Gluconacetobacter diazotrophicus PA1 5: one gene and its partner. The protein of the gene in region 2 interacts with the protein of the main gene of each other region in a pairwise test. Links are inferred from orthologs where the notes say so. Each region holds a gene or a part of one and is shown on either strand. Other genes may lie near its edges.

The links.
Region 1: the proteins of GDI_RS05995 (region 2) and GDI_RS03095 interact in binary tests that used the Escherichia coli proteins (3 or more experiments, as listed by UniProt). The link is inferred for Gluconacetobacter diazotrophicus PA1 5 from one-to-one orthologs.

What each region holds. Positions count from the first base shown.
Region 1 is NC_010125.1:657,820-669,533, reverse strand. What follows is about bases 4,803-7,638. They hold GDI_RS03095 (Nramp family divalent metal transporter), read right to left. Parts: upstream 6,954-7,638; coding sequence 5,652-6,953; downstream 4,803-5,651. Other genes in these bases: mntR (manganese-binding transcriptional regulator MntR), read left to right, coding at 7,187-7,638; cbiB (adenosylcobinamide-phosphate synthase CbiB), read right to left, coding at 4,803-5,647. Also shown: GDI_RS03125 (YeiH family protein), read right to left, coding at 1-641; GDI_RS03120 (LysR family transcriptional regulator), read left to right, coding at 755-1,654; GDI_RS03115 (N-acyl-D-amino-acid deacylase family protein), read right to left, coding at 1,656-3,545; GDI_RS03110 (tautomerase family protein), read left to right, coding at 3,779-4,009; bluB (5,6-dimethylbenzimidazole synthase), read right to left, coding at 4,011-4,661; more of cbiB, read right to left, coding at 4,661-4,802; more of mntR, read left to right, coding at 7,639-7,699; GDI_RS03085 (hypothetical protein), read left to right, coding at 7,764-8,336; GDI_RS03080 (iron transporter), read right to left, coding at 8,349-8,870; GDI_RS03075 (FTR1 family iron permease), read right to left, coding at 8,890-9,705; GDI_RS03070 (cupredoxin domain-containing protein), read right to left, coding at 9,707-10,048; GDI_RS03065 (hypothetical protein), read left to right, coding at 10,152-10,667; GDI_RS03060 (efflux RND transporter permease subunit), read left to right, coding at 10,942-11,714. UniProt on the Escherichia coli protein: H(+)-stimulated, divalent metal cation uptake system. Involved in manganese and iron uptake. Can also transport cadmium, cobalt, zinc and to a lesser extent nickel and copper. Involved in response to reactive oxygen.
Region 2 is NC_010125.1:1,258,722-1,270,598, forward strand. What follows is about bases 1-2,999. They hold GDI_RS05995 (nucleotide exchange factor GrpE), read right to left. Parts: upstream 1,817-2,999; coding sequence 1,184-1,816; downstream 1-1,183. Other genes in these bases: dnaK (molecular chaperone DnaK), read right to left, coding at 1-977; GDI_RS06000 (response regulator transcription factor), read left to right, coding at 2,096-2,806; GDI_RS06005 (stimulus-sensing domain-containing protein), read left to right, coding at 2,950-2,999. Outside these bases: more of GDI_RS06005, read left to right, coding at 3,000-4,587; GDI_RS06010 (TonB-dependent receptor), read left to right, coding at 4,924-6,948; pyrroloquinoline quinone biosynthesis protein PqqE, read right to left, coding at 6,991-8,109; pyrroloquinoline quinone biosynthesis peptide chaperone PqqD, read right to left, coding at 8,106-8,402; pyrroloquinoline-quinone synthase PqqC, read right to left, coding at 8,399-9,148; pyrroloquinoline quinone biosynthesis protein PqqB, read right to left, coding at 9,145-10,068; pyrroloquinoline quinone precursor peptide PqqA, read right to left, coding at 10,188-10,268; GDI_RS06040 (AI-2E family transporter), read left to right, coding at 10,525-11,751; GDI_RS06045 (Crp/Fnr family transcriptional regulator), read right to left, coding at 11,796-11,877. UniProt on the Escherichia coli protein: Participates actively in the response to hyperosmotic and heat shock by preventing the aggregation of stress-denatured proteins, in association with DnaK and GrpE. It is the nucleotide exchange factor for DnaK and may function as a thermosensor.

The DNA of each region.
Region 1 (11,714 bases), 600 kb from region 2 along the record:
GCGATCACCTGCGGCACGGCATACACCGTCAGGCCCGCGAGGGCGCCGCGCGCGGCATCGCTGACGTTCAGGACCGGCGCCAGAAGCGGCAGCCCCAGGACAATCACAAGGCCGCCGGCCGCCGTGAATGCGATGGTTGCGCCAACGTCTTCGTCCCGGGCATGGATCACGGGGGCCGCCGCCATGATCGCGGAATTGCCGCAGATGGAATTGCCGCAGGCGACTAGAAGAGTCTGGGAAACCGGCAGCCCCGCTACCCGCCCGACGCAGCAGGTAAAGGCCAGGCTGAACGCCACGATCCCCGCGACACCCGCCAGAAGCCATGGACCGGCGGAAAGCACGGCACCAATGCTGAAGGACGCACCCAAGCAAGCTATGGCGATATTGAGAAGGGTCCTGGAACAGTAACGAATGCCCGGAACCCATAAACGACCCGGCTCGTAAACGGTCCGGATGCACACGCCGACAAGAAGGGCGAGATTCATGGGTTCCAGCCACGCTTTTCCCAACAGGCTTCCCTCGGCCCATGCGAGCAGGGAGGCAAGGCCCGATATCGCGAGGCAGAGCAGGACGCCCGGCATGCGGCACGCCAGAAAACGGCTGGCTCGCCGCCGCCAGGACACGCCGGAATAAAGCATCATGTCACCGCCCTTTCCTTCGCCACGAAGACTAGGAGGCAGCCATCTCATCACTCCAACTCATAATTTTTCTGATTCCGATCGGAAATCATGATTGGTTGTGATATCCGGCGGGCATGACCCTGGAACAACTCCGCCTCTTTATCGCCGTCGCGGAACGGGAACACGTCACCGCCGCCAGCCGCGCCCTGAACGTGACCCAGTCCGCCGTATCGGCCGCCATCGCGACGCTGGAAGAACGGCATGGCGTGAAGCTCTTCCACCGTGTCGGCCGGGGCATTCGCCTGACGGACGCCGGCCGGCTGTTCCTGCCCGAGGCCCGTGCTGTCCTGGCCCGGGCCGTGGCGGCCGAAAACGTGCTGGACGATTTCAGCGGCCTGAAGCGCGGCACATTGCGTGTCGTGGCCAGCCAGACCATCGCCGCGTATTGGCTGCCCCCCATCCTGGTATCGTTTCGCAAGCAATATCCAGGGATTACGATCGACCTGGCGATCAGCAATACCGAAGACGCAGCCGCCAGGGTCAGGGACGGAGAGGTCGAACTGGGCATCGTCGAGGCGATCGTCGACGACCCCGCACTGGCGCAATGGCCGCTGGGGGAAGATCGCCTGACCATCATCCAGGCCGATCCGTGCCTGCCCCGGACGGTCGACCGGGCATGGCTACGGGCCGCCCGCTGGGTGATGCGGGAGCCCGGATCGGGTACGCGCTCGACGCTGGAGCAGCACCTCCGTCACCTCGGGATCGAACCCGAAGACCTGACCATCAGTCTTGTCCTGCCCTCCAACGAAAGCGTGCGGACGGCGATCGAAGCGGGGGCCGGGATCGGGGCCCTGTCCTCGCTGGTCGTGGCCCCGGCGTTACAGGCCGGCACGGTGCACGCCGTGCCGCAGGCGCTGGGCGCGCGGTCGTTCTACGGGTTGCGACATAAGGAGCGCTATCGCAGCCCGGCCGCCGAGGCCCTGCTGAAGCTTATCGGCCAGGAGCCGCCGGGAACGCCGAACCCGGTAGGTTGAGTCACACGGGATCGCACTCCCGCGCATGGTCCTTCGCCCTTACGACGCGCCCGTACGCATGCTGGCCGAACTCGGGCGCATATCGGTCATCCGCCCAGGCCATCCTGCCGGCGATCATCACGTTCCGCACCACACCCTGCGGGCGATTGACGACCTGCCTGCATCCGAACTGCCGACGGTCGATGAAGTGATAGGTGCTTTCCGGATTCCATTTTTGGAGCGCCACGGGATCGACGACGCAGAGATCCGCCTGTGCGCCCACACGCACCCGCCCCGCCTTGATCCCGAAGAATTCCGCCGGAAGCCCGGTCAGCCGATGGACGGCCAGGGAAACCCGCTGCAACCCCTCCCGCTGCGCCATTTTCAGCGTCCGCAGGTTGCCGTCATAGAACGCGATATTGGCCAGGTGCGCGCCGCTGTCGTTGAAACCGGGCAGCGTCTGGTCGTGGAACAGGAGTTTCCTGACCGTCGCTTCATCGCGATTGGCGATGGTCGTTTCCCACCGCAAATCCGTATCCCATTCCCGCAGAAGATGCAGAAGGAAGTCCGCGTCATCCTGGATCGGATCTGGAAATCCCGCGAAGAATGCCGCCTCGGCGTCATTGGCCGCCCCCCGTCGACCCTTGGATGCCTGGGCGGTTCGAAGCCTGCGACAGGGGGCCGCCAAGGTTTCGCCGGCCCAGTGGGGAAGCGGGCATTCGGCCACGACCATGTCTTCCAGCCGCCGGGTCAGGACGACGTCCTCCAGACGGAGCCGCCGCATCAGCCGGGCCAGCGACCAGCCCTTTTTTCCCTTCACCCACATCTTCCGGAACGCTTCGATCCAGGCGGGATCGTTCAGGATACGGGCACGGCCCTGGCGGTCGGCGAGTTCCAGCTCGTTGAGGGCCCTCAATTCCGGAATCTCGTCCGCGATCGGGTTGATGGCGCCGTCACTCCAGATCCGGAAGGACGACGACAGGGCCTGAAAACGGAATACCCCGCCCAGCAGCCTGGAATTCAGGATCGCGGACAGGAGCAGGCAGAGCGACACGGCCGACCGGTTGGTCCGCAGGTCAAGCGCCGCCAGCACGGTCGTCTTGAGCGGCCGGCCGTAAAGACGCCCGCTGGTCAGCAGGAAACTGCGCACGACAGCCGGGATATTGTCCTTGGACGGTGTCGCCTGCCAGACCCGGCCATAGCGGCGCACGACCGACGTAAGCCGGGACAATTCCTTGAACCCGGCATATTGCGTCGGGATCTTTTTCTTCTTGTTCGGCGCGTTGGCAAGGAAATGGAACGGCAGCGCGTCGGTCGAAAATCCCGCATAGCCCTGGGACATTCCCAGGTCCAGCAGCCGCTCCATGCGGGAAAGTTCCTGCCGGGTGGGCCGACGGCCCACGGACTGGTTCAGTCCCATGACTTCGATCCGAAGCATGGAATGCGGGATCAACGGCACCACATTGGGGCCGAGCGGAAGGCTTTCCAGATGATCGAGATAACCCGCCGAATCTGTCCATGTGCAGGTATCCGCAACCCGGCCCAGAACGGTTTTCGGCATGTTCTCGACGCGCGCGAAGCAATCCACGATCGGGTCCTCGCCGTCGCGCCGCTGATGGCCGTATATCACCCCGATGGAGCAGTTGCCCATCACGACCGTCGTGGTACCATGGCGCACCACTTCGGGGAGTTCGGGGGACAGTTCGACCTCCAGGTCGAGATGCGTGTGGATGTCGAGCAGCCCCGGCATCAGCCATAGACCCCGACAGTCAATCTCGGTCGTCCCTTCGTCCGTCGCCAGGCCTGGCCCGATCGCGGTGATCCTGTCACCGGTTACGGCCACGTCGGAAATCAGGGGAGCACCTCCGGATCCATCGAAAAGAATGCCATTACGATAAACGATATCCGCCATATTTGTCTCCGAGAGCGGACGACGGATAAAAAATAACGAGCATATCGCAGATGTGATCGCTGCTCTGTCGCCCTGCCTGCCTGATTATAACAACCCGGGACCAGTCAAGTTCCAGAATCAATGATACCGTCGACGTTTCAATAGGATCGCGCGAAGGATTCCGGCGACCGGATATTACGATTTCCGCGAACTCGATACCTTGGATGCAAACGAAAAGAGAGAGGAACAGGCCGATGCCGCATGTGATCATCAAGCTTCAGCCGGGAAAGTCGGAACATCAGAAGGAAACGATCGCGGAAGCCGTCGCCCAGGCCGTCATGGCCAGCGCGCCCTGTGCGGAGCGCGCGGTTTCGGTCTCCATCGAGGAAATCACGCCGGAGGACTGGGTCGAGGCGGTCTACAAGCCCGATATCCTCGGCGGCCCGGGCACGCTGTACAAGCGCCCCGGGTACGATCCGCTTTGATTTACCGGACGATCCAGGCCCGCCGCGCGGGGTCGCGCCGTTCCCAGCCCCGCCGCTCCAGTTCGGGACTGTCCGACGGGTCCTGCGCGTAGCCGACGCAGAGATAGGCCAGGAACGTCCAGCGCGGATCGGCATCCACGATGCGGGCGATCTGCTGCGGGTCCAGGATCGACACCCACCCCACCCCCAGGCCCGCCGCCGTGGCGGCCAGCCAGAACGTATGGACGGCCATGACGGCGGACCAGACCGTGGTCTGGGGCATCGTCAGCCGGCCCAGGCCCCTGCCCTGCGCCGGGTCGGCGTCGCAGAAGACCGCGACATGGTGCGGGGCGCGATCCAGCCCGGCCAGTTTCAGCGTGGCGTAGCGGGCGGCATCTTCCTCGGTGCGCGCCGCCAGCGCGTCGGCGTTGCAGCGCGCGAATTCCGCCCGGACCGCCGCCCGGCGCGCGGGGGAATCGACCCGCATGAAGCGCCAGGGTTCGCTCAGCCCCACCGAGGGCGCCAGGCAGGCGGTGGCCAGCAGGCCGTCCAGCACGGCAGGGTCCACCGGGTCGGTCCGGAAATGCCGCACGTCGCGCCGCCAGACGAACAGGCGGTCGAGCTGGGCGCGGAAATCGTCGGAAAACGCGGGGCGGGGATCGGGTTCGGTCATCACAGGACCGTTATGTACACCGCCAGGGCCACGATGACGATCCGTTCGATCAGGCAGGCCCGGCGATAGAGGACCAGCGCACGGTCCAGATGGCCGATATCCGCATCCGGCGTGCCGTCGCCCATCCAGGCATCCTGCACCCGCACGCCGCCATAGAGGCGCGGACCGGCCAGGCGCAGCCCCAGCGCGCCGGCCATCGCGGCTTCGGGCCAGCCGGCATTGGGCGAGCGATGGTGCCGCGCGTCGTCCCGAAGGGCCCGCCAGACGGCCCCCCGCCGCGCGCGCGGCGCCGCCAGGAAAATCCACAGCGCCGACAGGCGCGAAGCCGGCAGGTTGATCCCGTCGTCCAGCCGCGCGGCGGCGAAGCCGAAGGCGGCGTGGCGGGGCGTCAGGTGCCCGATCATGCTGTCGGCGGTATTGACGGCCTTGTAGAAGACCGCGCCCGGCAGGCCCAGCAGCGCCGTCCAGAGCAGCGGCGCCACCACGCCGTCCGAGAAATTTTCCGCCAGGCTTTCGATCGCGGCCCGCACGATGCCCGCGCGGTCCAGCCCCGCCGTGTCGCGCCCCACGATGCGTCCCACCGCCGCCCGGCCACCCGCCAGCCCGCCCCCGCGCAACCCCGTGCCCACGTCGGCCACATGGTCGTGCAGCGAGCGCTGGGCGACCAGGGTGCCGGCGGCCACCGCCTGCAGCAGGATCGCAAGGCCGCGCGGCAGCACGCGGTCCATCAGCCATACCGCCCCACAGGCCAGGCCGACCGGCACCGCGACCACGATCGCCAGGGCCGCGAACCCCGCCGCCCGGCAGCCGGGCGACGACCAGCCGGGCCGATTGCCCAGGCGGTCCAGCCGGCCGATCAGCGCGCCGATCCACATCACCGGGTGGCCGATCCATGCGAAGACCGGGGCGGGATAGCCGACGCGCCATTCGATCACCGCCGCCAGCGCGGCCACGCTGAGCGTCGCGGACAAGGAAGCATCCGGCATCGGATCAGCCCGTCGCCATGTCCCACAGCAGCTTGCCGTTCAGCGCCAGGATGACCAGGGCGACCAGCCATGACAGGGCCGCGAACCCGCGCGAGATGGCGAAGGAGCCCATCATCCGCCGATCGGCGACGAACCAGACCAGCGGAATGACGGCGAAGGGCAATTGCATCGACAGCACCACCTGGCTGAACACCAGCAGCCGGTTCGTGCCCGCCGCGCCGTACAGCGCCGTGACCACCACCACCGGCACGATGGCCAGTCCCCGGGTCAGCAGCCGCCGCGCCCAGTGCGGCAGGCGCACATGCAGGAATCCCTCCATCACGATCTGGCCGGCCAGGGTGCCGGTGACGGTCGAATTCATCCCCGCCGCCAGCAGCGCCACGGCGAACAGCGTCGAGGCCACGCCCAGCCCCAGCAGCGGCGAGATCAGGCGATAGGCCTGCCCGATATCGGCCACGTCGCGATGCCCGCTGCCATGGAAGGCGGCACTGGCGACGATCAGGATCGCGGCATTGATGAAAAGCGCCATCATCAGCGCCAGCGTGCTGTCCCAGGTGGCCCAGCGGATCGCGTCGCGGCGCCCGGCCTCGGACCGGTCATAGGCCCGCGTCTGCACGATCGAGGAATGGAGGTACAGGTTATGCGGCATGACCGTCGCCCCGATGATGCCGATGGCGACATACAGCATGGCCGGGTCGGTCAGCAGGGCGGGCGTCGGAACCAGGCCACGCAGGACCGCCGCCACGGGCGGGGCCGCCGCGAGGATCTGGACCAGGAAGCACGCGGCGATGATGACCAGCAGGCCGATCACGAAGGCCTCCAGCACGCGGAATCCGCGGTTCATCAGCATCAGCACCAGGGCGGCGTCCAGGCCGGTGAGGATGGCGCCCGGCAGCAGCGGGAGGCCGAACAGCAATTGCAGCGCGATCGCGGTGCCGATGACCTCCGCCAGGTCGCAGGCGATGATCGCGGCCTCGCACGCCAGCCAGAGCGCGATGGTGACCGGCATCGGGAACCGGTCGCGGCACGCCTGCGCCAGGTCCCGCCCGGTGGCGATCCCCAGCCGGGCCGACAGGGCCTGCAGCAGGATGGCCATCAGGTTCGACAGCATGATGACCGACAGCAGCCGGTATCCGAACGCCGACCCGCCCGCCAGGTCCGTGGCCCAGTTGCCCGGGTCCATATAGCCGACCGATACCATGTATCCCGGCCCGGCGAAGGCCATCAGCCGCCGCCAGCCGGTGGCGCCGGGCGGAACGTGGACCGAGGCATGGGCTTCGGCCAGGCTGGCGAATGGATCGGGCATCGGGCGGCACACCAAGGGGGAGGAAGCCCGTCCAGCGTAGGGGCGGAGGATGAGAATATGCAATAAGCTATATGATGTGGCGCAGGCCATTTGGTATATGCTCACGTCGGTTTGCATGCCCGCCCGTCGCCCCGGACCGGAATTGAGGCCGGTGCGGTTGCGGTATAGATGTCCTGCTGAAGCAGGTCCGGCGCCTGCGGGCGCGATGACGAGCAGATGGGGAGTTCCGGCAGGTGAAGAACGCACGCGCGGCGCGCAGGCCGGTCGCGCCCATGCCTGATCCCGACATCCAGTCCGAAGGCTTCCGCCAGGCGCGCGAGGCACGGCGCACGGCGCTGGTCGAGGATTATGTCGAACTGATCGACGACCTGCTGGCCGAGGGGCGTGAGACGAGGCAGGTCGATATCGCCTGCCGGCTGGGGGTGTCGCAGCCGACCGTCGCCAAGATGCTGCGCCGGCTGACCGGCGACGGGCTGGTGACGCGCCGTCCCTATCGCGGCATCTTCCTGACCGAGTCCGGGCAGAAGATGGCCGAGGACAGCCGCGCCCGCCACCGCGTGGTCGAGGCGTTCCTGCGCGCGCTGGGGATCAGTGCCGACACCGCGCGCATCGATGCCGAGGGCATGGAACATTATGTCGGCGCCGAAACTCTGGCGGCTTTCCAGCGCGCCATCGATGCCGGACTGGCCGGATTCCTGCACCGTACCGCATCACGGGACCCCACGCCGCCAACTGGCACGTTGTAAAATCCGTCGCGCCGGGCTTGAGTAGGGACGACGGGCCAGCCAGGCATGCGTCAAGGAGGATGAAGTGAAGCAGATCCTGTCCGCCAGATTGACGCTGGGGGCCCTTGCCGTGGCCCCCGTTGCCGCGATCTGGGGCGTTCTCGCGGCTGATGCGCCGGCCCGGGCCGCGCCGCCGTCCACCACCGTTCCGGGCGCGATTCCCGCCATGGCCACGGCGCCCGCGCGCATGACCCCGAACGAGGCGGCCGCGGCAGCCGCCACCGGGCAGATCACGTTCTCGATGAAGGAGATCGATGTCGGCGCGGGTTATGCCTGGGGGACGGGACGCCTGGTCTATGGTGGCCAGACCTATGATTTCACCCTGAAGGGCGGCGGCTTGGTCGGGGTGGGCTTCTCGCACATCGAGGGCCACGGAACCGTGCGCAACCTGACGCGGCTGCGGGATTTCGAGGGCACCTACTGGGCCGTGCAGGGCGAAGCGACGATGGGCCTGGGACGCGGCGGCAAGCTGCTGGAAAACAACAACCTGGTCGATATCGACCTGGCCACCACGACCCGCGGCGCCCGCCTGGCCGCCGAGGCGATGCGCATCACGCTGCATCTCTCGGGCCCCGCCCGGGGCGCCACCCCCGGCTAGGGCAGCCGGGTCCTATTTCTGGGGGTAGGCGAAGGTAAAGGATTCGGCGAACGGGGCCCAGAATCCCGGGGTGCCGGTTTCCTGGTCCACGTGGTGCATGAAGCCGTTCGCCTCCGGCGAGCCGTAGCGGAAGACGACCGTATAGGTGCCGGGGCCGTCCATGCGGACGTTGTCGGCATAATGCGGGCCGTCCTTGGCGGTCATGGCGTGCAGCGTGCCCGTTTGCTTCCAAGGGCTGCCGGCCCGCGTCAGCGTGTAGGTGACGGTCAGGTACGGCACCCAGCCCCCGTCGGGGAAGCCCCAGACATTGTCGGCCGTCGCGTGGATGTCGGTTTCCAGGTGAATGGAATCGGGCCCGGTGGGCATGCCCGCCATCATCGGCGCGACCTCGATCCCCACCAGGTAATTGGCGGCGATTTCCATGTCATGGGCATAGACCGGGCCGCCGATCGGATATTCCCGCGCCAGGGCGGGCGCGGCCACCCCCAGCAACGTGACGGCAAGGGCGGAAGCGGCAAGAAATCTGGCAGTCATCTTTTCCATTCCTGAACGGTCACGCACGGGCAGGCTGGCGGCGCATCCTGTGCCCCGCCACGACCAGTACCAGCAAAGTCACCAGCCATGCCACGATCTGCACGCCGGTCGGACGATCCGAGTAGCCCATCAGCGCCTTGGCGGCACGCCCCGCCATGCTGCCGTCGGACAACAGCCATGACGAATCCCAGATATCGTAGCCCATGGCCGGAATCAGGTCGTCATTCGCCAGCAGGGCGGCGGCCTGGCTGGCCATGCCGGCGGCCAGAATCGACACCAGCCAGCCGGTGACGCTGAACAGGTGCCGCAGCGGAATCACCACCAGCCCCCGATACAGCGCCCAGGACAGGGCGCAGCCGCCGGCCACGCCCAGCAGGCCGCCGGTCAGCATCGGCACCAGGCCCGCCCCGGTGGAAACCGCGATCCCGTACAGGAACAGCACGACCTCCACCCCCTCGCGCAGGACCGCCACGGCCACGACGACCGCCAGCGCCGGCAGCGAGCGCGTGCCGCGGGCCACCGCCGCGCCGACCGCCTGCATGTCGCGCGCCATTTCGCGCCCGTGCCGCGCCATCCACACGATGTGCCAGCCCAGCATCAGCACCGCCAGGCAGAGGATCGACGCCGAGAACACATCCTGCCCGTTGCCGGACAGCGACTGCGACAGCGCCCCGGCGAACGCGGCGACGACGGCCGCCCCCAGCACGCCCGCCCCGATGCCGCCCGCCACCCACAGCCCGCGCCCGGCGATCCCGCGCGTGGCGGCCAGCACGATGCCGACGATCAGCCCGGCTTCCATCACCTCGCGAAAGACGATCAGCAGACTGCCCAGCATGTCAGTGTCCCTCTTGCGCCGTGACGGTACCCACGGCACTGTCCGGGTGGTAGTCGTCGAAGAACTTGTAGGTCCCGGGATGCAGCGGGCCGGCATGAACCGTGATCGTGCCGCCCTGGACGACGATCTTCTCGAACTTCATGTCGTAGCTTTCGAATTCGTCCACCGTGTCGTCCTGGTTGGACAGGGTGATCAGGAATCGCTGGCCGGCGGGAACGTCCAGATGGTCCGGCGTGAAATGATGGTCCTTCAGGACCAGGCGGTACGGGTCCTGCGCCGCCGCCGGCCGGGCCAGGCATACGAACAGGCACAGCGGCAGGATCAGGGACGGCACGGCACGCATGGGCGGATCCATCGGGAAAATATGATCTGCGGCTAACGCGACTGGTTCGCATTGTCAACTCAACATGCTATGCGGAACAGATTCGTCCATTCGGAAGACACCGATGTATCATCCCTTTGCCTTCATGCGCCTGCCCTACTCCGTGCTGACGGCACTCGACAGCCGGATGTACCATTACTGGATGCAGCCGGTGCATTATCTGGTCCGGATCGTCCACATCCTGAGCATGTCCGGCTTCTTCGGCATAGAGATGATCTTCGACTTCGCCCTGTTCCGCCGCAACGGACAGGCCACGCTGGGCGCGGTATCCCGGCTGATCATGCCATGGGTCCACTGGATGTTCGGCGTGGCGATGGTCAGTGGGGTGGCGCTGTTCTTCTACGACCCGGTCCGCATCGGCAGCCGCGGCTACCTGTCGCCCAAATTGCTGCTGATCGCGCTGGCGCTGGGGCTGGTGGCCCTGGTCCATCGCCGGATCTACCAGCCGTCGATGGGGGGGCGGCCGGCCGGGCTGCCGCGCTCGCGGGTCGTGGCGGTGGCGTCCCTGCTGCTGTGGACCGGGGTGATCGTCCTGTCGTGCCTGAACAGCGAGGGCGTGCCCAAGGTCTTCCTGCGGTAAAGCGGCAGGGCCGCGCCCAGCACGCACGGCAGAAGATAGCATCGCCGAAGGGTCATCACGCCCCCGCCCTACGGTCATGACGGTTCCGGATCAAGCGGGCGTGCGCCCGCATGACATCCCCCGCCGCGCATTCGTGTTGGGAATATTTTAGGCCGCTTTCCCTGGACGGACGTGGCGCCCTTGCGGACCATGCGGCCATGGGCAACATGACGGTGCAGTACCCGCGTCCGGCCCCCCGGCGCCGGATGGCCTTCCCGGGGCAGGGAAACCGCACATGTCGGTGACGGGCCTCTTTATCCGCCGGCCGGTGGCGACGACGCTGCTGACGCTGGCCTGCGTCCTGTGCGGCGTCGTCGGCTATCTGACCCTGCCGGTCGCCGACCTGCCGAACATCGATTTTCCGGTGATCCAGGTCCAGGCGCAGGAACCCGGCGGCTCGCCCGAACAGATGGCCAGTTCGGTCGCCGCACCGCTGGAACGCCATCTGGGCGAAATCGCGGGCCTGGAGGAAATGACGTCGCAATCCAGCACAGGCCCGGTCCGGCTGACCCTGCAGTTCGCGCTGTCGCGCGACGTCAACGGCGCGGCCCGCGATGTCGAGGCCGCGATCCAGGCCGCGCGCGCCGACCTGCCGACGACGCTGCGGCAGAACCCGCAATATTCCAAGGCGAACCCGAACGACCCGCCTGCCCTGCTGCTGGCGCTGACATCCGACACCATGCCGCTGCCGCAGGTCTACGACCAGGCGTCGAGCCTGATCCTGCCGCGCCTGTCGCAGGTCCGGGGCGTGGGGCTGGTGCAGCTCAGCGGCAGCGCGCTGCCCGCCGTGCGGGTCGAGATCGATCCGCAGGCGCTGTACAAGTTCGGGATCGGGTTCGAGGACATCCGCGCCGCCCTCGCCTCGGCCAACGCCTATACGCCCAAGGGCTTCATCGACCAGGACGGGCAGCGCCTGACGCTGGAGACCAACGACCAGGCCCGCGACGCCCAGGCCTATCGCGACCTGGTCATCGCCTATCGCAACGGCCGCGCCGTACGCCTGACCGA
Region 2 (11,877 bases):
GCCGAGACCGACGCGTCCTTCAGGGCGGCGCGGCAGGGCTCCATCGTGCGCTGGATCAGGTCGTCGACCAGGCTTTCCAGCTTCGCGCGGCTCAGCTTCAGCACCAGATGCTTCGGGCCCGAGGCGTCGGCGGTGATGAAGGGCAGGTTGATCTCGGTCTCCTTCGAGGAGGACAGCTCGATCTTCGCCTTTTCCGCCGCTTCCTTCAGGCGCTGCAGCGCCAGCTTGTCGGCGCGCAGGTCGATGCCCTGCTCGCGCTTGAACTCGTCGGCCAGATAGCTGATGACCCGCGCGTCGAAATCCTCGCCGCCCAGGAACGTGTCGCCGTTGGTGGACTTCACCTCGATCACGCCGTCCGAGATCTCCAGGATCGACACGTCGAACGTGCCGCCGCCCAGGTCATAGACCGCGATGGTGCCGCCGTTCTTCTTCTGCAGGCCATAGGCCAGGGCCGCGGCCGTCGGCTCGTTGATGATGCGCAGGACTTCCAGGCCGGCGATGCGGCCGGCATCCTTGGTCGCCTGGCGCTGCGCGTCGTTGAAGTAGGCCGGAACCGTGATGACGGCCTGCGACACCGGCTCGCCCAGATAGGCCTCGGCGGTTTCCTTCATCTTGCCCAGCACGAAGGCGGCGATCTGCGACGGCGCGTATTTCTTGCCCTGCGCCTCGACCCACGCGTCGCCGTTGTCACCCGCGACGATCGAATAGGGGACCAGCGCCTTGTCCTTGGTCACCGTCGGGTCGTCATAGCGACGGCCGATCAGGCGCTTGACGGCATACAGCGTGTTGGCGGGGTTGGTGACGGCCTGGCGCTTGGCGGACTGGCCGACCAGCATTTCGCCGTTGTCGGCGAAGGCGACCATCGACGGGGTCGTGCGCGCGCCTTCGCTGTTCTCGATGACGCGGGTTTCGTCCCCTTCGCGGATGGCGACGCACGAGTTGGTCGTGCCGAGGTCGATACCGATAACCTTGCTCATATATCTTCTCCTGTCAGCGGTCCGGACCGGCCCGAAGCACCGGAAGGGACCCTAGAACTCTTGTCGTTCTGGCGGGTCGCGCGGACTGTTTCACCACATCCGCCCACATCGCCGAACCTGTTTCGCATGTATTCAGCCCCGGCGTTCGTTTCAAGGGGCCATCCTGCGGAACAGGGGCGGGCGGGCACGTTCCGGCGGTCGCCGGGTCAGCCGTCGGCCTTGTTGCCGTATGTCGGGTCGCTGTACGTCCCGGATTCCGTTGCCTGGGCGGCGGCCGGCTGGGTCCCTGCCGCCGCGCCCTTGGACACGACGACCATCGCGGGCTTCAGCAGGCGGCCATGCAGCGTCCAGGCGGGCGTCCAGGCCTGGATCACGGTGCCGTGGGGGTGTTCGTCGCTATGCTGCTCGGCCATCGCCTGGTGGTGGTTGGCGTCGAACGGCGTGCCGGCCGGGTCGGCGGCGGAAATGCCATGGCGTTCCAGGATGCCCATGAACGAACGCTCGGTGCTCTCGATCCCCTCGCGCATGCGGGCGATCAGCCTGTCCTCGCCTTCGGTCGCGTGCGGCAGGCTGGCCAGCGCGCGCTTCAGGTTCTCGGCGGCCTCGACCACGTCGCGGGCGAATTTCTGCGTCGCATATTGCCGCGCGTCCTCCAGCTCGCGCTTGGTGCGCGTGCGCAGGTTCTGCATCTCGGCTTCCGAGCGCAGCCATTTCTCGCGCATTTCCTCCAGCGCGGCTTCCAGCTCCTGGATGCGCGGGTGGCCGGCACCGGCCGGATCACTCGCCCCGGCGTGGGCCGTATCCTGGTCGTGGCCGGACGACGGGCCGGGAGGGGACATGCCGGCCTCTCCGCTCGGAGAGTCGGCGACGGGGGTGGGGTCTGTATCGTGGCTCATGCCCTTTGAAGTAGGTGAGCGCGCGCCGTTGGACAAGGCGTCACGGCCATCGCCGATATGACGTTTGTGCGGGTTTCCCCCGCCATGCGGGTGGAACGGGACGCGGTCCCGGCCGGAACATGGATGGATGGTCATGGGCTGCGGCCATGACAGCGTGATCCGGCTGGCGCTATGCTGGGGCGAAGGCCGCCCCCGGCCAGGCAAGGAGCGAGAAACGCCGCGATGGAGCCGACGAAACATACGATCGCCCTGGTGGATGACGACCGGAATATCCTGACGTCGGTCCAGATGACGCTGGAGGCCGAGGGCTTCAACGTCCGCACCTATACCGACGGCGAAAGCGCGCTGCACGGATTGATGACCCGCCCGGTCGACCTGGCGGTGCTGGACATCAAGATGCCGCGCATGGACGGGATGGAACTGCTGCAGCGCCTGCGCACCCGCTCGCACCTGCCGGTCATCTTCCTGTCCTCGAAGGACGAGGAGGTGGACCAGTTGATGGGCCTGCGCCTGGGCGCGGACGATTACATCACCAAGCCGTTCTCGCAGCGGCTGCTGCTGGAGCGCATCCGCGCCCTGCTGCGCCGGAACGAGGCCACCCGGGGCGAGCCGGGCGGTCAGGCGGCCGCCGGCAGCCTGGTGCGCGGCGACCTGTCGCTGGACGAAACCCGCCACCAGTGCCTGTGGCGCGGCAAGGACATCCAGCTGACGGTCACGGAATTCCTGCTGGTCAAGGCGCTGGCGGCGCGGCCGGGCCTGGTCAAGTCCCGCGACCAGCTGATCGATGCTGCCTATGGCGAGAATATCTATGTCGATGACCGCACCATCGACAGCCACATCAAGCGCGTGCGCAAGAAGTTCCGCCAGGTGGACGACGATTTCAACCAGATCGAGACGCTGTACGGGATCGGCTACCGCTACAAGGAGGAATAAGGTTGCGCATCGGCAACAGGGTCCTGCCCCTGCCCGATCCTGTTGCCTGGGTTCGCGGACTGCTGGCGCCGGCTGCCGAAATCCGCACCCACGACGCGGCGTCGGCCTATCACGAATACCGCACGCGCCTCGTCTCGCCGCTGATGCGGCGGATTTTGCTGGTCAACGCCCTGCCGCTGATGCTGCTGGCCCTGACGCTGCTGTATCTGAACCAGTTCCAGAACAGCCTGCTGGAGGCCGAGGTCACCGCCCTGCGCGAACAGGCGCGCATCTATGCCGGCGCGCTGGGGCAGAGCGCCGTGGTGTCCGGCCGGGGCAGCGACCCGATCCTGGACGCCCCGCTGGCGCGGCCGCTGCTGCTGCGCCTGACCGAGCCCAGCCCCGCCGCCCATGCCCGCCTGTTCGCACCCGACGGCCAGCTTGTGGCCGACAGCCGGGTGGAACAGGCCGCGGTCCTGCATCGCGGCACGCGCGGACAGATCGAAAGCCAGCCCCTGCCCTCGCCCGTCGCGGCCGATGACGGCGACGACCGCGCCGCCGGGGCCATGGCGAATGCCGGCTTCGCCGAACGGTTCTATGACCGCCTGCTGTCGCTGCTGCCGACGCTGTCGGGTGCGCGGATCGTGACGCTGGATACGCCGGATACCGATCCCAGCGTCCAGCCGGTCATGGGGGCCGACGGGCAGTCGACGCCGGAAATGCCCCCCTATATCCGCCGGACCGCCAACCGCCACCTGATCGTCACGGTGGCCGAACCGGTGATGCATGACGGGCAGACCATCGGCATCATCCAGTTGACGCGCCAGGCCCGCGATGTCGATCGCTCGCTGTTCGCGGTGCGCTCGTCGATCCTGTCGCTGGTGCTGATCGCGCTGGCCATCACCGTGCTGCTGTCGTGGTACCTGTCGCTGACCATCGCGCGGCCGCTGCTGCGGCTGGCGGCGTCGGCCCACGTCATCCGCGAATCCCACGGCCGGTCCGACACGGTGCCGCCGCGCCTGCTGGCACGGCGCGACGAAATCGGCGAGGTCGCGCGCGCCCTGCAGGACAGCGCCCGCGCCCTGTGGGCGCGCATGGATGCGATCGAGCGGTTCGCCGCCGATGTCAGCCACGAGATCAAGAACCCGCTGTCGTCCATCCGCTCGGCGATCGAAACCCTGGTGCGGATCGAGGATTTGAACCGCCAGCGGCGGCTGCTGTCCATCATCAATGACGACGTGCGCCGGCTGGACCGGCTGATCACCGACATTTCGGACGCCAGCCGTGTCGATGCCGAACTGTCGCGGACGCGCACCGAACCGGTGGGGGTGGTGCCGATCCTGTCGGTGCTGGCGGAAATCCATCAGGCCACGCGCGCACCCGGCCAGCCGATCCTGGCGATCAGCGTCACGGCCGCCGACCGGTCGCTGACGGTGCAGGCGGTCGAGGACCGTCTGGTCCAGGTGCTGCGCAACCTGATCGGCAACGCGATCTCGTTCTCGCCGCCCGACGGGCGCATCACGCTCAGCGCCGTGCCCGCCGCCGGGGGCATGGTGGACATCGCGGTGGCGGACGAGGGCCCGGGCATTCCCGCCGCCAAGCTGAACAGCATCTTCGACCGTTTCTATTCCGAACGGCCGACCACCGAGAATTTCGGCCAGCATTCCGGGCTGGGCCTGTCCATCAGCCGCCAGATCGTCGAGGCCCTGAAGGGTACCATCCGCGCCGAAAACAGGGTGGGAACGGACGGCCGCGTGGTGGGTGCGCGCTTTGTGGTGACGCTGCCGCGCGTCGTGGGGTAAAGACCCCGAATGTCCCCGCACACAGCCCCCAAATGAACAGAAGTCTGTCGGTTCTTTTTTTCAGGAAAGAACGAATCTCCTGCGCAACGCGTCAGATGATGGCTGGAGCCTCCGCCATAGTGCTGGCTTGCGCGCCCGCCTTGGCCGACCCCGCGAAGCCGGACACCAAGGCGACGGCCAAACCCGCGCCGCGCAAGGCCCTGCCCGCGCCGGAACTGATCGAGGCCAGCGGCATCCGCCGCGCCTTCACCCACGCCAGCGCCCAGCATCTGCCGGATCCAGCATCTGCCGGATTCCGACACGCGGGTATCCGCCGAGCGGCTGACCGAGCGGGGGGTGGTGGACCTGCGCGGCCTGGAATATGTGGCGCCGAACCTGACGGTGCAGAGCATCAACGGCACGGCCTCGACCAATTTCTACCTGCGCGGCCTGGGCTTCAACGACTTTACCCAGAACAACATGGGCCCGGTCGTGACCTATGTGGACGATGTGGCCTATCCCTATTCGACCATGGCGTCCGGGCTGATGTTCGACATGGCGGACGTGACCGTCACCCCCGGCCCGGTCGGCACCGAGCACGGCCAGTCGACCACCGGCGGCGAGGTGAAGCTGCGCACCAACGACCCGACCGACAGTTTCCATTTCGGCGCCAGCCAGGACATGGCCTCCTACGCCCGCAGCCGCAGCGAGGCCTATGTCTCCGGCCCGATCGCGCGGGGGTTCAGCTTCCGTGTCGCCGCGCAGGTGAACCAGGGCGGCGGCTGGCAGACCGATCCGCTGAATGGCGCCCATCTGGGCGACGCCGATAGCTGGGCCCTGCGCGCCAAGCTGAAATGGACGCCGGATTCCCGCACCACGGTTCTGCTGTCCGGCCACGTGGTGCGTGACGAGAGCGAGGTGGTGGGCGGCGTCCCGATCGCCCGCCTGATCGGCTCCACGCCGATCCCAGCCGTGGGCTGGACGCAGACGGAATGGTCGGCGAAGAACGCCTTCACGAACCTGATCGGGCGCAATGCCGGGCTGAAGCCCAGCGAGGACAACTGGTTCTGGGGCGCCGACCTGCATGTCGCGCATGATTTCGGCCCCGTGACCCTGACCTCGGTCAGCGCCTTCGAGACCGAGCGCGAGGGCGAGTATACCGACCAGGACGCCACCGCCGCCGCCCAGGCGGACGCCTACCGCACGATCGCCGCCAACAGTTTCACGCAGGAACTGCGCCTGTCGAACACGAACGCCCAGGACCGGCTGCAATGGGTGCTGGGTGCCTATTACCAGCGTTCGCGCATGAACCAGAGCTTCTATTTCGACTATACGGACTACCTGCCGGCGCGCGGCTACATGCAGGATTCCAGTTTCGGCCTGAACCAGGAAGCGACCTCGGAATTCGGCCATGTCAGCTACCGCCTGCCGGGGAACGTGACGCTGTTCACCGGGCTTCTGCACGAAATCGACGACCGCGCGATCACCGGGCTGACGTCGCGGATCTATGGCGGCCGCACGCTGGATTTCCACGGCGAGAGCACGGCGGCGGCGCAGTTCGCGGGCCAGGTCGGCGTATCGTGGCAGGCGACGAAGAGCGTCCTGCTCTATTACAAGATGAGCAAGGGCTTCAAACCCGGCGGCTTCACGGCCAACAACACCCAGGTCCAGGCGCAGCTCGCGCCGTTCAAGCCCGAGAGCGTGCTGACCTATGAACTGGGGCTGAAAAGCGACCCGATTCCCAACGTGCTGCGGATCAATGCCGCCGCCTTCTACAACGATTTCCATAACCAGCAGATCCTCGGTACGATCCTGATCCCCGATTACGGGCCGTTGAGCCAACTGACCAATGTGCCGAAATCCGAAAGCTGGGGGTTCGAGGGGACGATCGACCTGCACCCGCTCCGCCATGTGTTCGTCACGCAGAATTTCGGCTGGCAGCGCGGCACGTTCCAGGACTTCCCGACCGTCAATCGCGCCAAGACGAACGCCTATTACGCGCAGCATGGCGTGTGGAAGGCGATCAACGACAATTTCTCGGGCGTGGATAACGGCCAGCCGAAACTGACGCTCAACGGCCAGCTCGACTGGCGCCAGGCCGTCAACCCGCGCTACGCCGTGGAATTCGGGCCCAACTGGGTCTATCGCGGCGCCCAGGCCATGACACCGGGCGGAACGGGGTTCTACCGCCTGCCGCCCTATTTCCTGCTGGGCGCGCATGTGACGCTCCGCCCGGCCTCGGACCGCTGGCAGGTCACGCTCTATGCGTCGAACATCCTGAACCGGCAGTATTACACCTCGGGCGGTCAGGCGACGACGACCTATCTCTATATTCCCGGCGCGCCGCGCTTCATTGGGGGGCGGGTGTCCTGTAACCTTTGACGGGAATGGTTTCTGTTCCTTTTCGGAAGACAGAAGACGATATCAGACCGGGGTATTGCCGAAGCGGCGATAGACCAGCTGCGGCGGGGTGTCCGGCAGGCTGTCCAGGATTTCGGTGATCCGCGCATGGGCCGGTGATCTGGCGCAGACCGGATCGGTCGCCGCCGCGTCGCCCAGCAGGGCCAGCGCCTGGCAGCGGCAGCCGCCCCAGTCCTGCTCGCGCAGGTCGCAGCCGCGACAGGGTTCGGGCATCCAGTCCGTGCCGCGGAACAGGCGGAACAGCGGCGCGTCGGCCCAGATCTCGCCCAGGCCGGCAGCGCGGATGTCGGGCATGGGCACGCCCTTGATCGTCTCGGCGGCATGGCAGGGCAGGACCCGCCCGGCGGGCGAGACATTGACGAAGCGTCGCCCCCACCCGCCCATGCACGGCTTGGGCTGGTCGGCATAGTAATCCGGGGTGACATAATCAATGGCCAGCGCCGGGCCCAGCCGCGCCCGCGCATCCTCGACCGCGCGGGTGGCCTCGTCCAACTGCGCGCGGGTGGGCATCAGGGCGCCCCGGTTTACCAGCCCCCAGCCGTAATATTGCGTATGCGCGATTTCCACCCGCCGGGCGCCCAGCGTCACCGCCAGGTCCAGCATGCGGGGAATGCGCGCGGCATTGCCGCGATGGATGACGAAATTCAGCGTCAGCGGCATGCCGTCCGCCACGACGATGCGCGCGGCGGCCAGCTTCTTCGCCTGCGCGCCTTTCATGCCGCCGATCGTCTCGGCCGGCGCGGCATCGACGTCCTGGAACGAAAGCTGGACATGGTCCAGTCCCGCGTCGGCCAGCGCACGGAACGTCGCTTCGGTCAGCAGAACGCCGGATGTGATCAGGTTGGTATACAGCCCGCGCCCGGCGGCATGACGCACCAGGTCCGGCAGGTCGGCGCGCGCCATCGGCTCGCCGCCCGAAAAATGCACCTGCAGCACGCCCAGTTCCGCCGCCTGGTCCAGGACGCGACGCCACTCGGCGGTCGAAAGCTCGCCCTCGCGCCCATCCAGTGCCAGCGGGTTCGAGCAGTACGGGCATTGCAGCGGACAGCGATGCGTCAGCTCGGCCAGCAGGCTCATCGGCGGGGGAACGGCAGGGCGGGCGGCGGCAGGCATGGCCGTCATGTGGTCAGCACCTGCCGGTCGGTCAACTCGGCGATCAGCGCCAGCACGTCGCGGGCGATGACGGGACGGGGCGCATCGAACCGGGCGGCCAGATCGTCGATGATGGCGGACACCGGCCGCTGCCCGTCCACCAGGCGCAGGATTTCGGTCGCCACCGGATCGGCGATGAAGGCGCGCTCCGGTGCCTGGATCACCCACTGGTCGCGCACCCGGTCATGCTGCAGGCGCGTGCCGCGCATGAAGCGCATCACCGCCTGCTCGGCATTCCGATCCCGGGGGGGCGCGTCGGTCACGCCGGCAGGGGCCGGAAGGCGCCGGGCGGGATGCGCCCGGGCGAGACATAGGCGTAATCCAGCGCATCCAGCATGGACCACAGTACGTCGCATTTGAAGGTCAGCGCGTCCAGCACGGCCTGCTGCTCCTGCACCGTGCGGGCATGGTCGCGGACATAGGCCAGGGCGAAATCGGAATCGCGGGGCGCCTGGGTCAGCCGGGGCTGGAAATAGGCCAGGGTCTCCGGCGTCACGAAATCATAGTGGCGCAGCATGCCCGCCACGCGCTCGCTGATGATGGTGGGCGAGAACAGTTCGGTCAGCGAGGAGGCGATCGCTTCCAGTATCGAGCGGTCGCGCACGAAGTCGACATAGGCGTCGACCGCGAAGCGGGTGGCGGGCAGCAGCCCCTTCAGCGATTCGACTTCGGCACGTTCCAGCCCCAGCCCGTCGGTCAGCTTCAGCCAGCGGGCCACGCCGCCGGTGCCCGGCGCGTCGCCGTCATGGTCCACCAGCCGCCGCCGCCATTCCCGGCGCAGTTCCGCCGTCGGCAGCCGCGCCAGCAGGGTGGCGTCCTTGGCCGGGATGCGGCTCTGGTAATAATAGCGGTTCAGCGCCCAGGCCTGCACCTGCGCGCGGTTCAGCCTGCCGTCATGCAGGGCGCGGTGGAAAGGATGCAGGTTGTGATAGCGCGCGGCACCGATGGCCCGCAACGCCGCCTCCAGTTCGTCCGGGGACAGGGGCGGGGACAGGGGCGAGCCAGTCATGTCGTGATCCTCATGCCGTCGAATGAAACCTCCCACCCCGCCTGGTGCGCGACCTGGCGCTCCGGGCTGTCGGCCAGCAGGAGGGGATTGGAATTGTTGATATGGATCAGCACCTTGCGCCGGACGTCGAGGTCCGCGAACGCATCGATGGTCCCGCCGTCACCGCTGACCGACATATGGCCCATGCGCTGTCCGGTCTTCTGTCCCACGCCGGCGCGCAGCATCTCGTCATCGGTCCACAGCGTGCCGTCGAAGAAGACCAGGTCCGCGCCGCGCAGGCGCGCCCGCAGGGGGCCGGTCATGCGCGCGCAGCCGGGAATGAAATAGGCGTGGCGCACGCCGTCGGTCATCGCCAGCCCGATCGTCTCGCCGTTCTCGACGATGGCGGCGGGATCGGGCCCGCTCTCGGCATAGAGCGGCACCTTGCCCGGAACCGCGAAGGGGGTGATCGTCAGCCCGGCGGGCGTGCCGTCGGGCAGCGCCAGGGCGAAGGGCTGGTCCAGCGCCAGGGGCACGCGCGGGACGATGCTGCGGTCCAGCGCCTCGAAAATCGGATTGGCGTCCAGCAGGTCCAGCACCGGCGGCGTCGCCAGCAGGGTGAAGGGCTGGCGTTCGCGCAGGGTCAGCAGCCCGGTGACGGTATCGACCTCGCCTCCGGTCAGGATCACGCCGGCAATGGGGGTCGAGCGCAGGCCGTGCCTTGGATGCAGCGCCGGGGTCTGGCCGATCTGCGCCCGCAGGTCGGGCGAGGCGTTGACGACGAACCAGTGCGCGCCGTCCCCGCTGACGGCGATCGAAGCCTGGGTGCGGGACGGCGCCGCCGGATCGTCCGCCCGGGCGCGCCGGCATGCCGGGGCGTTGGAATTCCATTGTGGGAAACCGCCGCCCGCCGCGGCGCCGAGAACGATGAGGTCGATCATGGCGGAGAAGTCCAGAGCATATCGCGACGCGGTCGAAGACCCCTCATGGGGTGGACCAAGGGGGAAGGCCCCGCCAGGGAAAAAGCGCCGCCCGCGCGAGGCAGGCGGCGCGATGCGGCTTATTTCTTCTGGCCGCAGACGTAGCTGTTGATTTCCGCGCCCAGCGGAACCTCGGTGATCTTGGGTGCAGTCCAGGCCATCATATCCTCCGTCTTCTGGCTGATGAAGGCGGGAAACCCCGCATTCATCGGAGATCTGAAACCCGTTCGCGGCCGGTTTCAAGCCAAATCGCCGTCATGGGCGAGAGGGCGGGGATTTCCCTCGTCGGTTGCGCGCAACGCGTGGCACCGATGCCGCCGCGACTTGTGCCTTGCGCCCGGGGTGGCGGCGGACTACGCCCAAACCGACGGCGCCGGGACCATCCGGCGACCCGACTGCCGTGGGCGAGACTGGGCCATGCCGCCTGTACCCGATCTGGACGATGCCGACATGTTCGAGGCACATCAGCAGCAGCGCGCGGCCGAGGTCGTGCGTCGCAGCCGCTTCGATCCCCAGACCATCTGCCTGCTGATCCTCACGGTCCTGGCGGTCTTCTACACGCTGTATTTCGCGGCGGCGATCATCCTGCCGATCGTGCTGGCGCTGGTGGTCAACCTGCTGCTGTCGGCGCCGATGCGGGTGCTGCATACGCGGCTGCACCTGCCCAAGACGCTGTCGGCGCTGGTGCTGATCCTGGGCGTGTTCGGGGTGGTGGGCGCGATCGGCACCGCGATCTCGGTACCCGCCGCCGGCTGGATCGCGCGCGCGCCGCAGACCATGGCCGCCCTCCAGACGCACCTGGCCGTCCTGCACCGCCCGATCCAGATGATCCAGGCGGCCAATGACCGGATCGAGAATTTCCTGTCCGTCGTCAGCGGACGGCAAGGGGGCGGTGGCGGCGGTCAGGTGGTGCTGCTGGCGCCCTCGTCGTCGCCGGGCGGCGGGCTGGGCACGTTCGGCTCCAGCGTGCTGCTGGGCACGCGTGCCTTCGTGGGCCAGCTCTTCACCATGATGCTGATGCTGTTCTTCCTGCTGGCGCAGGGCGACAGCCTGCTGCGCCGGTTCGTCGAGATCATGCCGACCTTCGCCGACAAGCGCCGCGCGGTGCAGATCGCCTATCAGATCGAACGCAATGTCTCGCTCTATCTGACCACCATCACGATCATCAACGTGCTGGTCGGCCTGGCGAACATGCTGCAATGCTGGGTGTTCGGCATGCCGAACCCGCTGCTGTGGGGGGTCCTGGCCTTCCTGCTGAACTATATTCCCATCATCGGGCCGCTGACCGGCATCGTGATCTATTTCGTCGTCAGCCTGTTCGTCTTTCCGTCGGCCCTGCAGGCGCTGCTGCCGCCCACGGTGTATCTGTGCATCCACCTGATGGAAGGCGAGACGATCACGCCGATGGTGCTGGCCCGGCGCTTCACCCTCAATCCGGTGCTGGTCATGGGCTCGCTGATGTTCTGGGACTGGCTGTGGGGCGTGTGGGGGGCGTTCCTGTCGGTGCCGATGCTGGCGGTGTTCAAGATCATCTGCGACCATGTCGATGTCCTGACCCCGATCGGCCACGTTGTCGGCGGCCCGACCCGCGCACGCACCGTACAGTCCGCGATCATTCCCCGGCGGGAACAGGAAACCGAATAGCGGAAAGCCGCAGGCGCCCGGACCAGCCGTTCAGAGGCAGCCTCTCAGCTATTGCCGCTGGCCAGGGATTCCAGCCGCTCCATCGCGGTGATGCGCACGGTGTGGCCCTTGCCGATGGTGATCAGG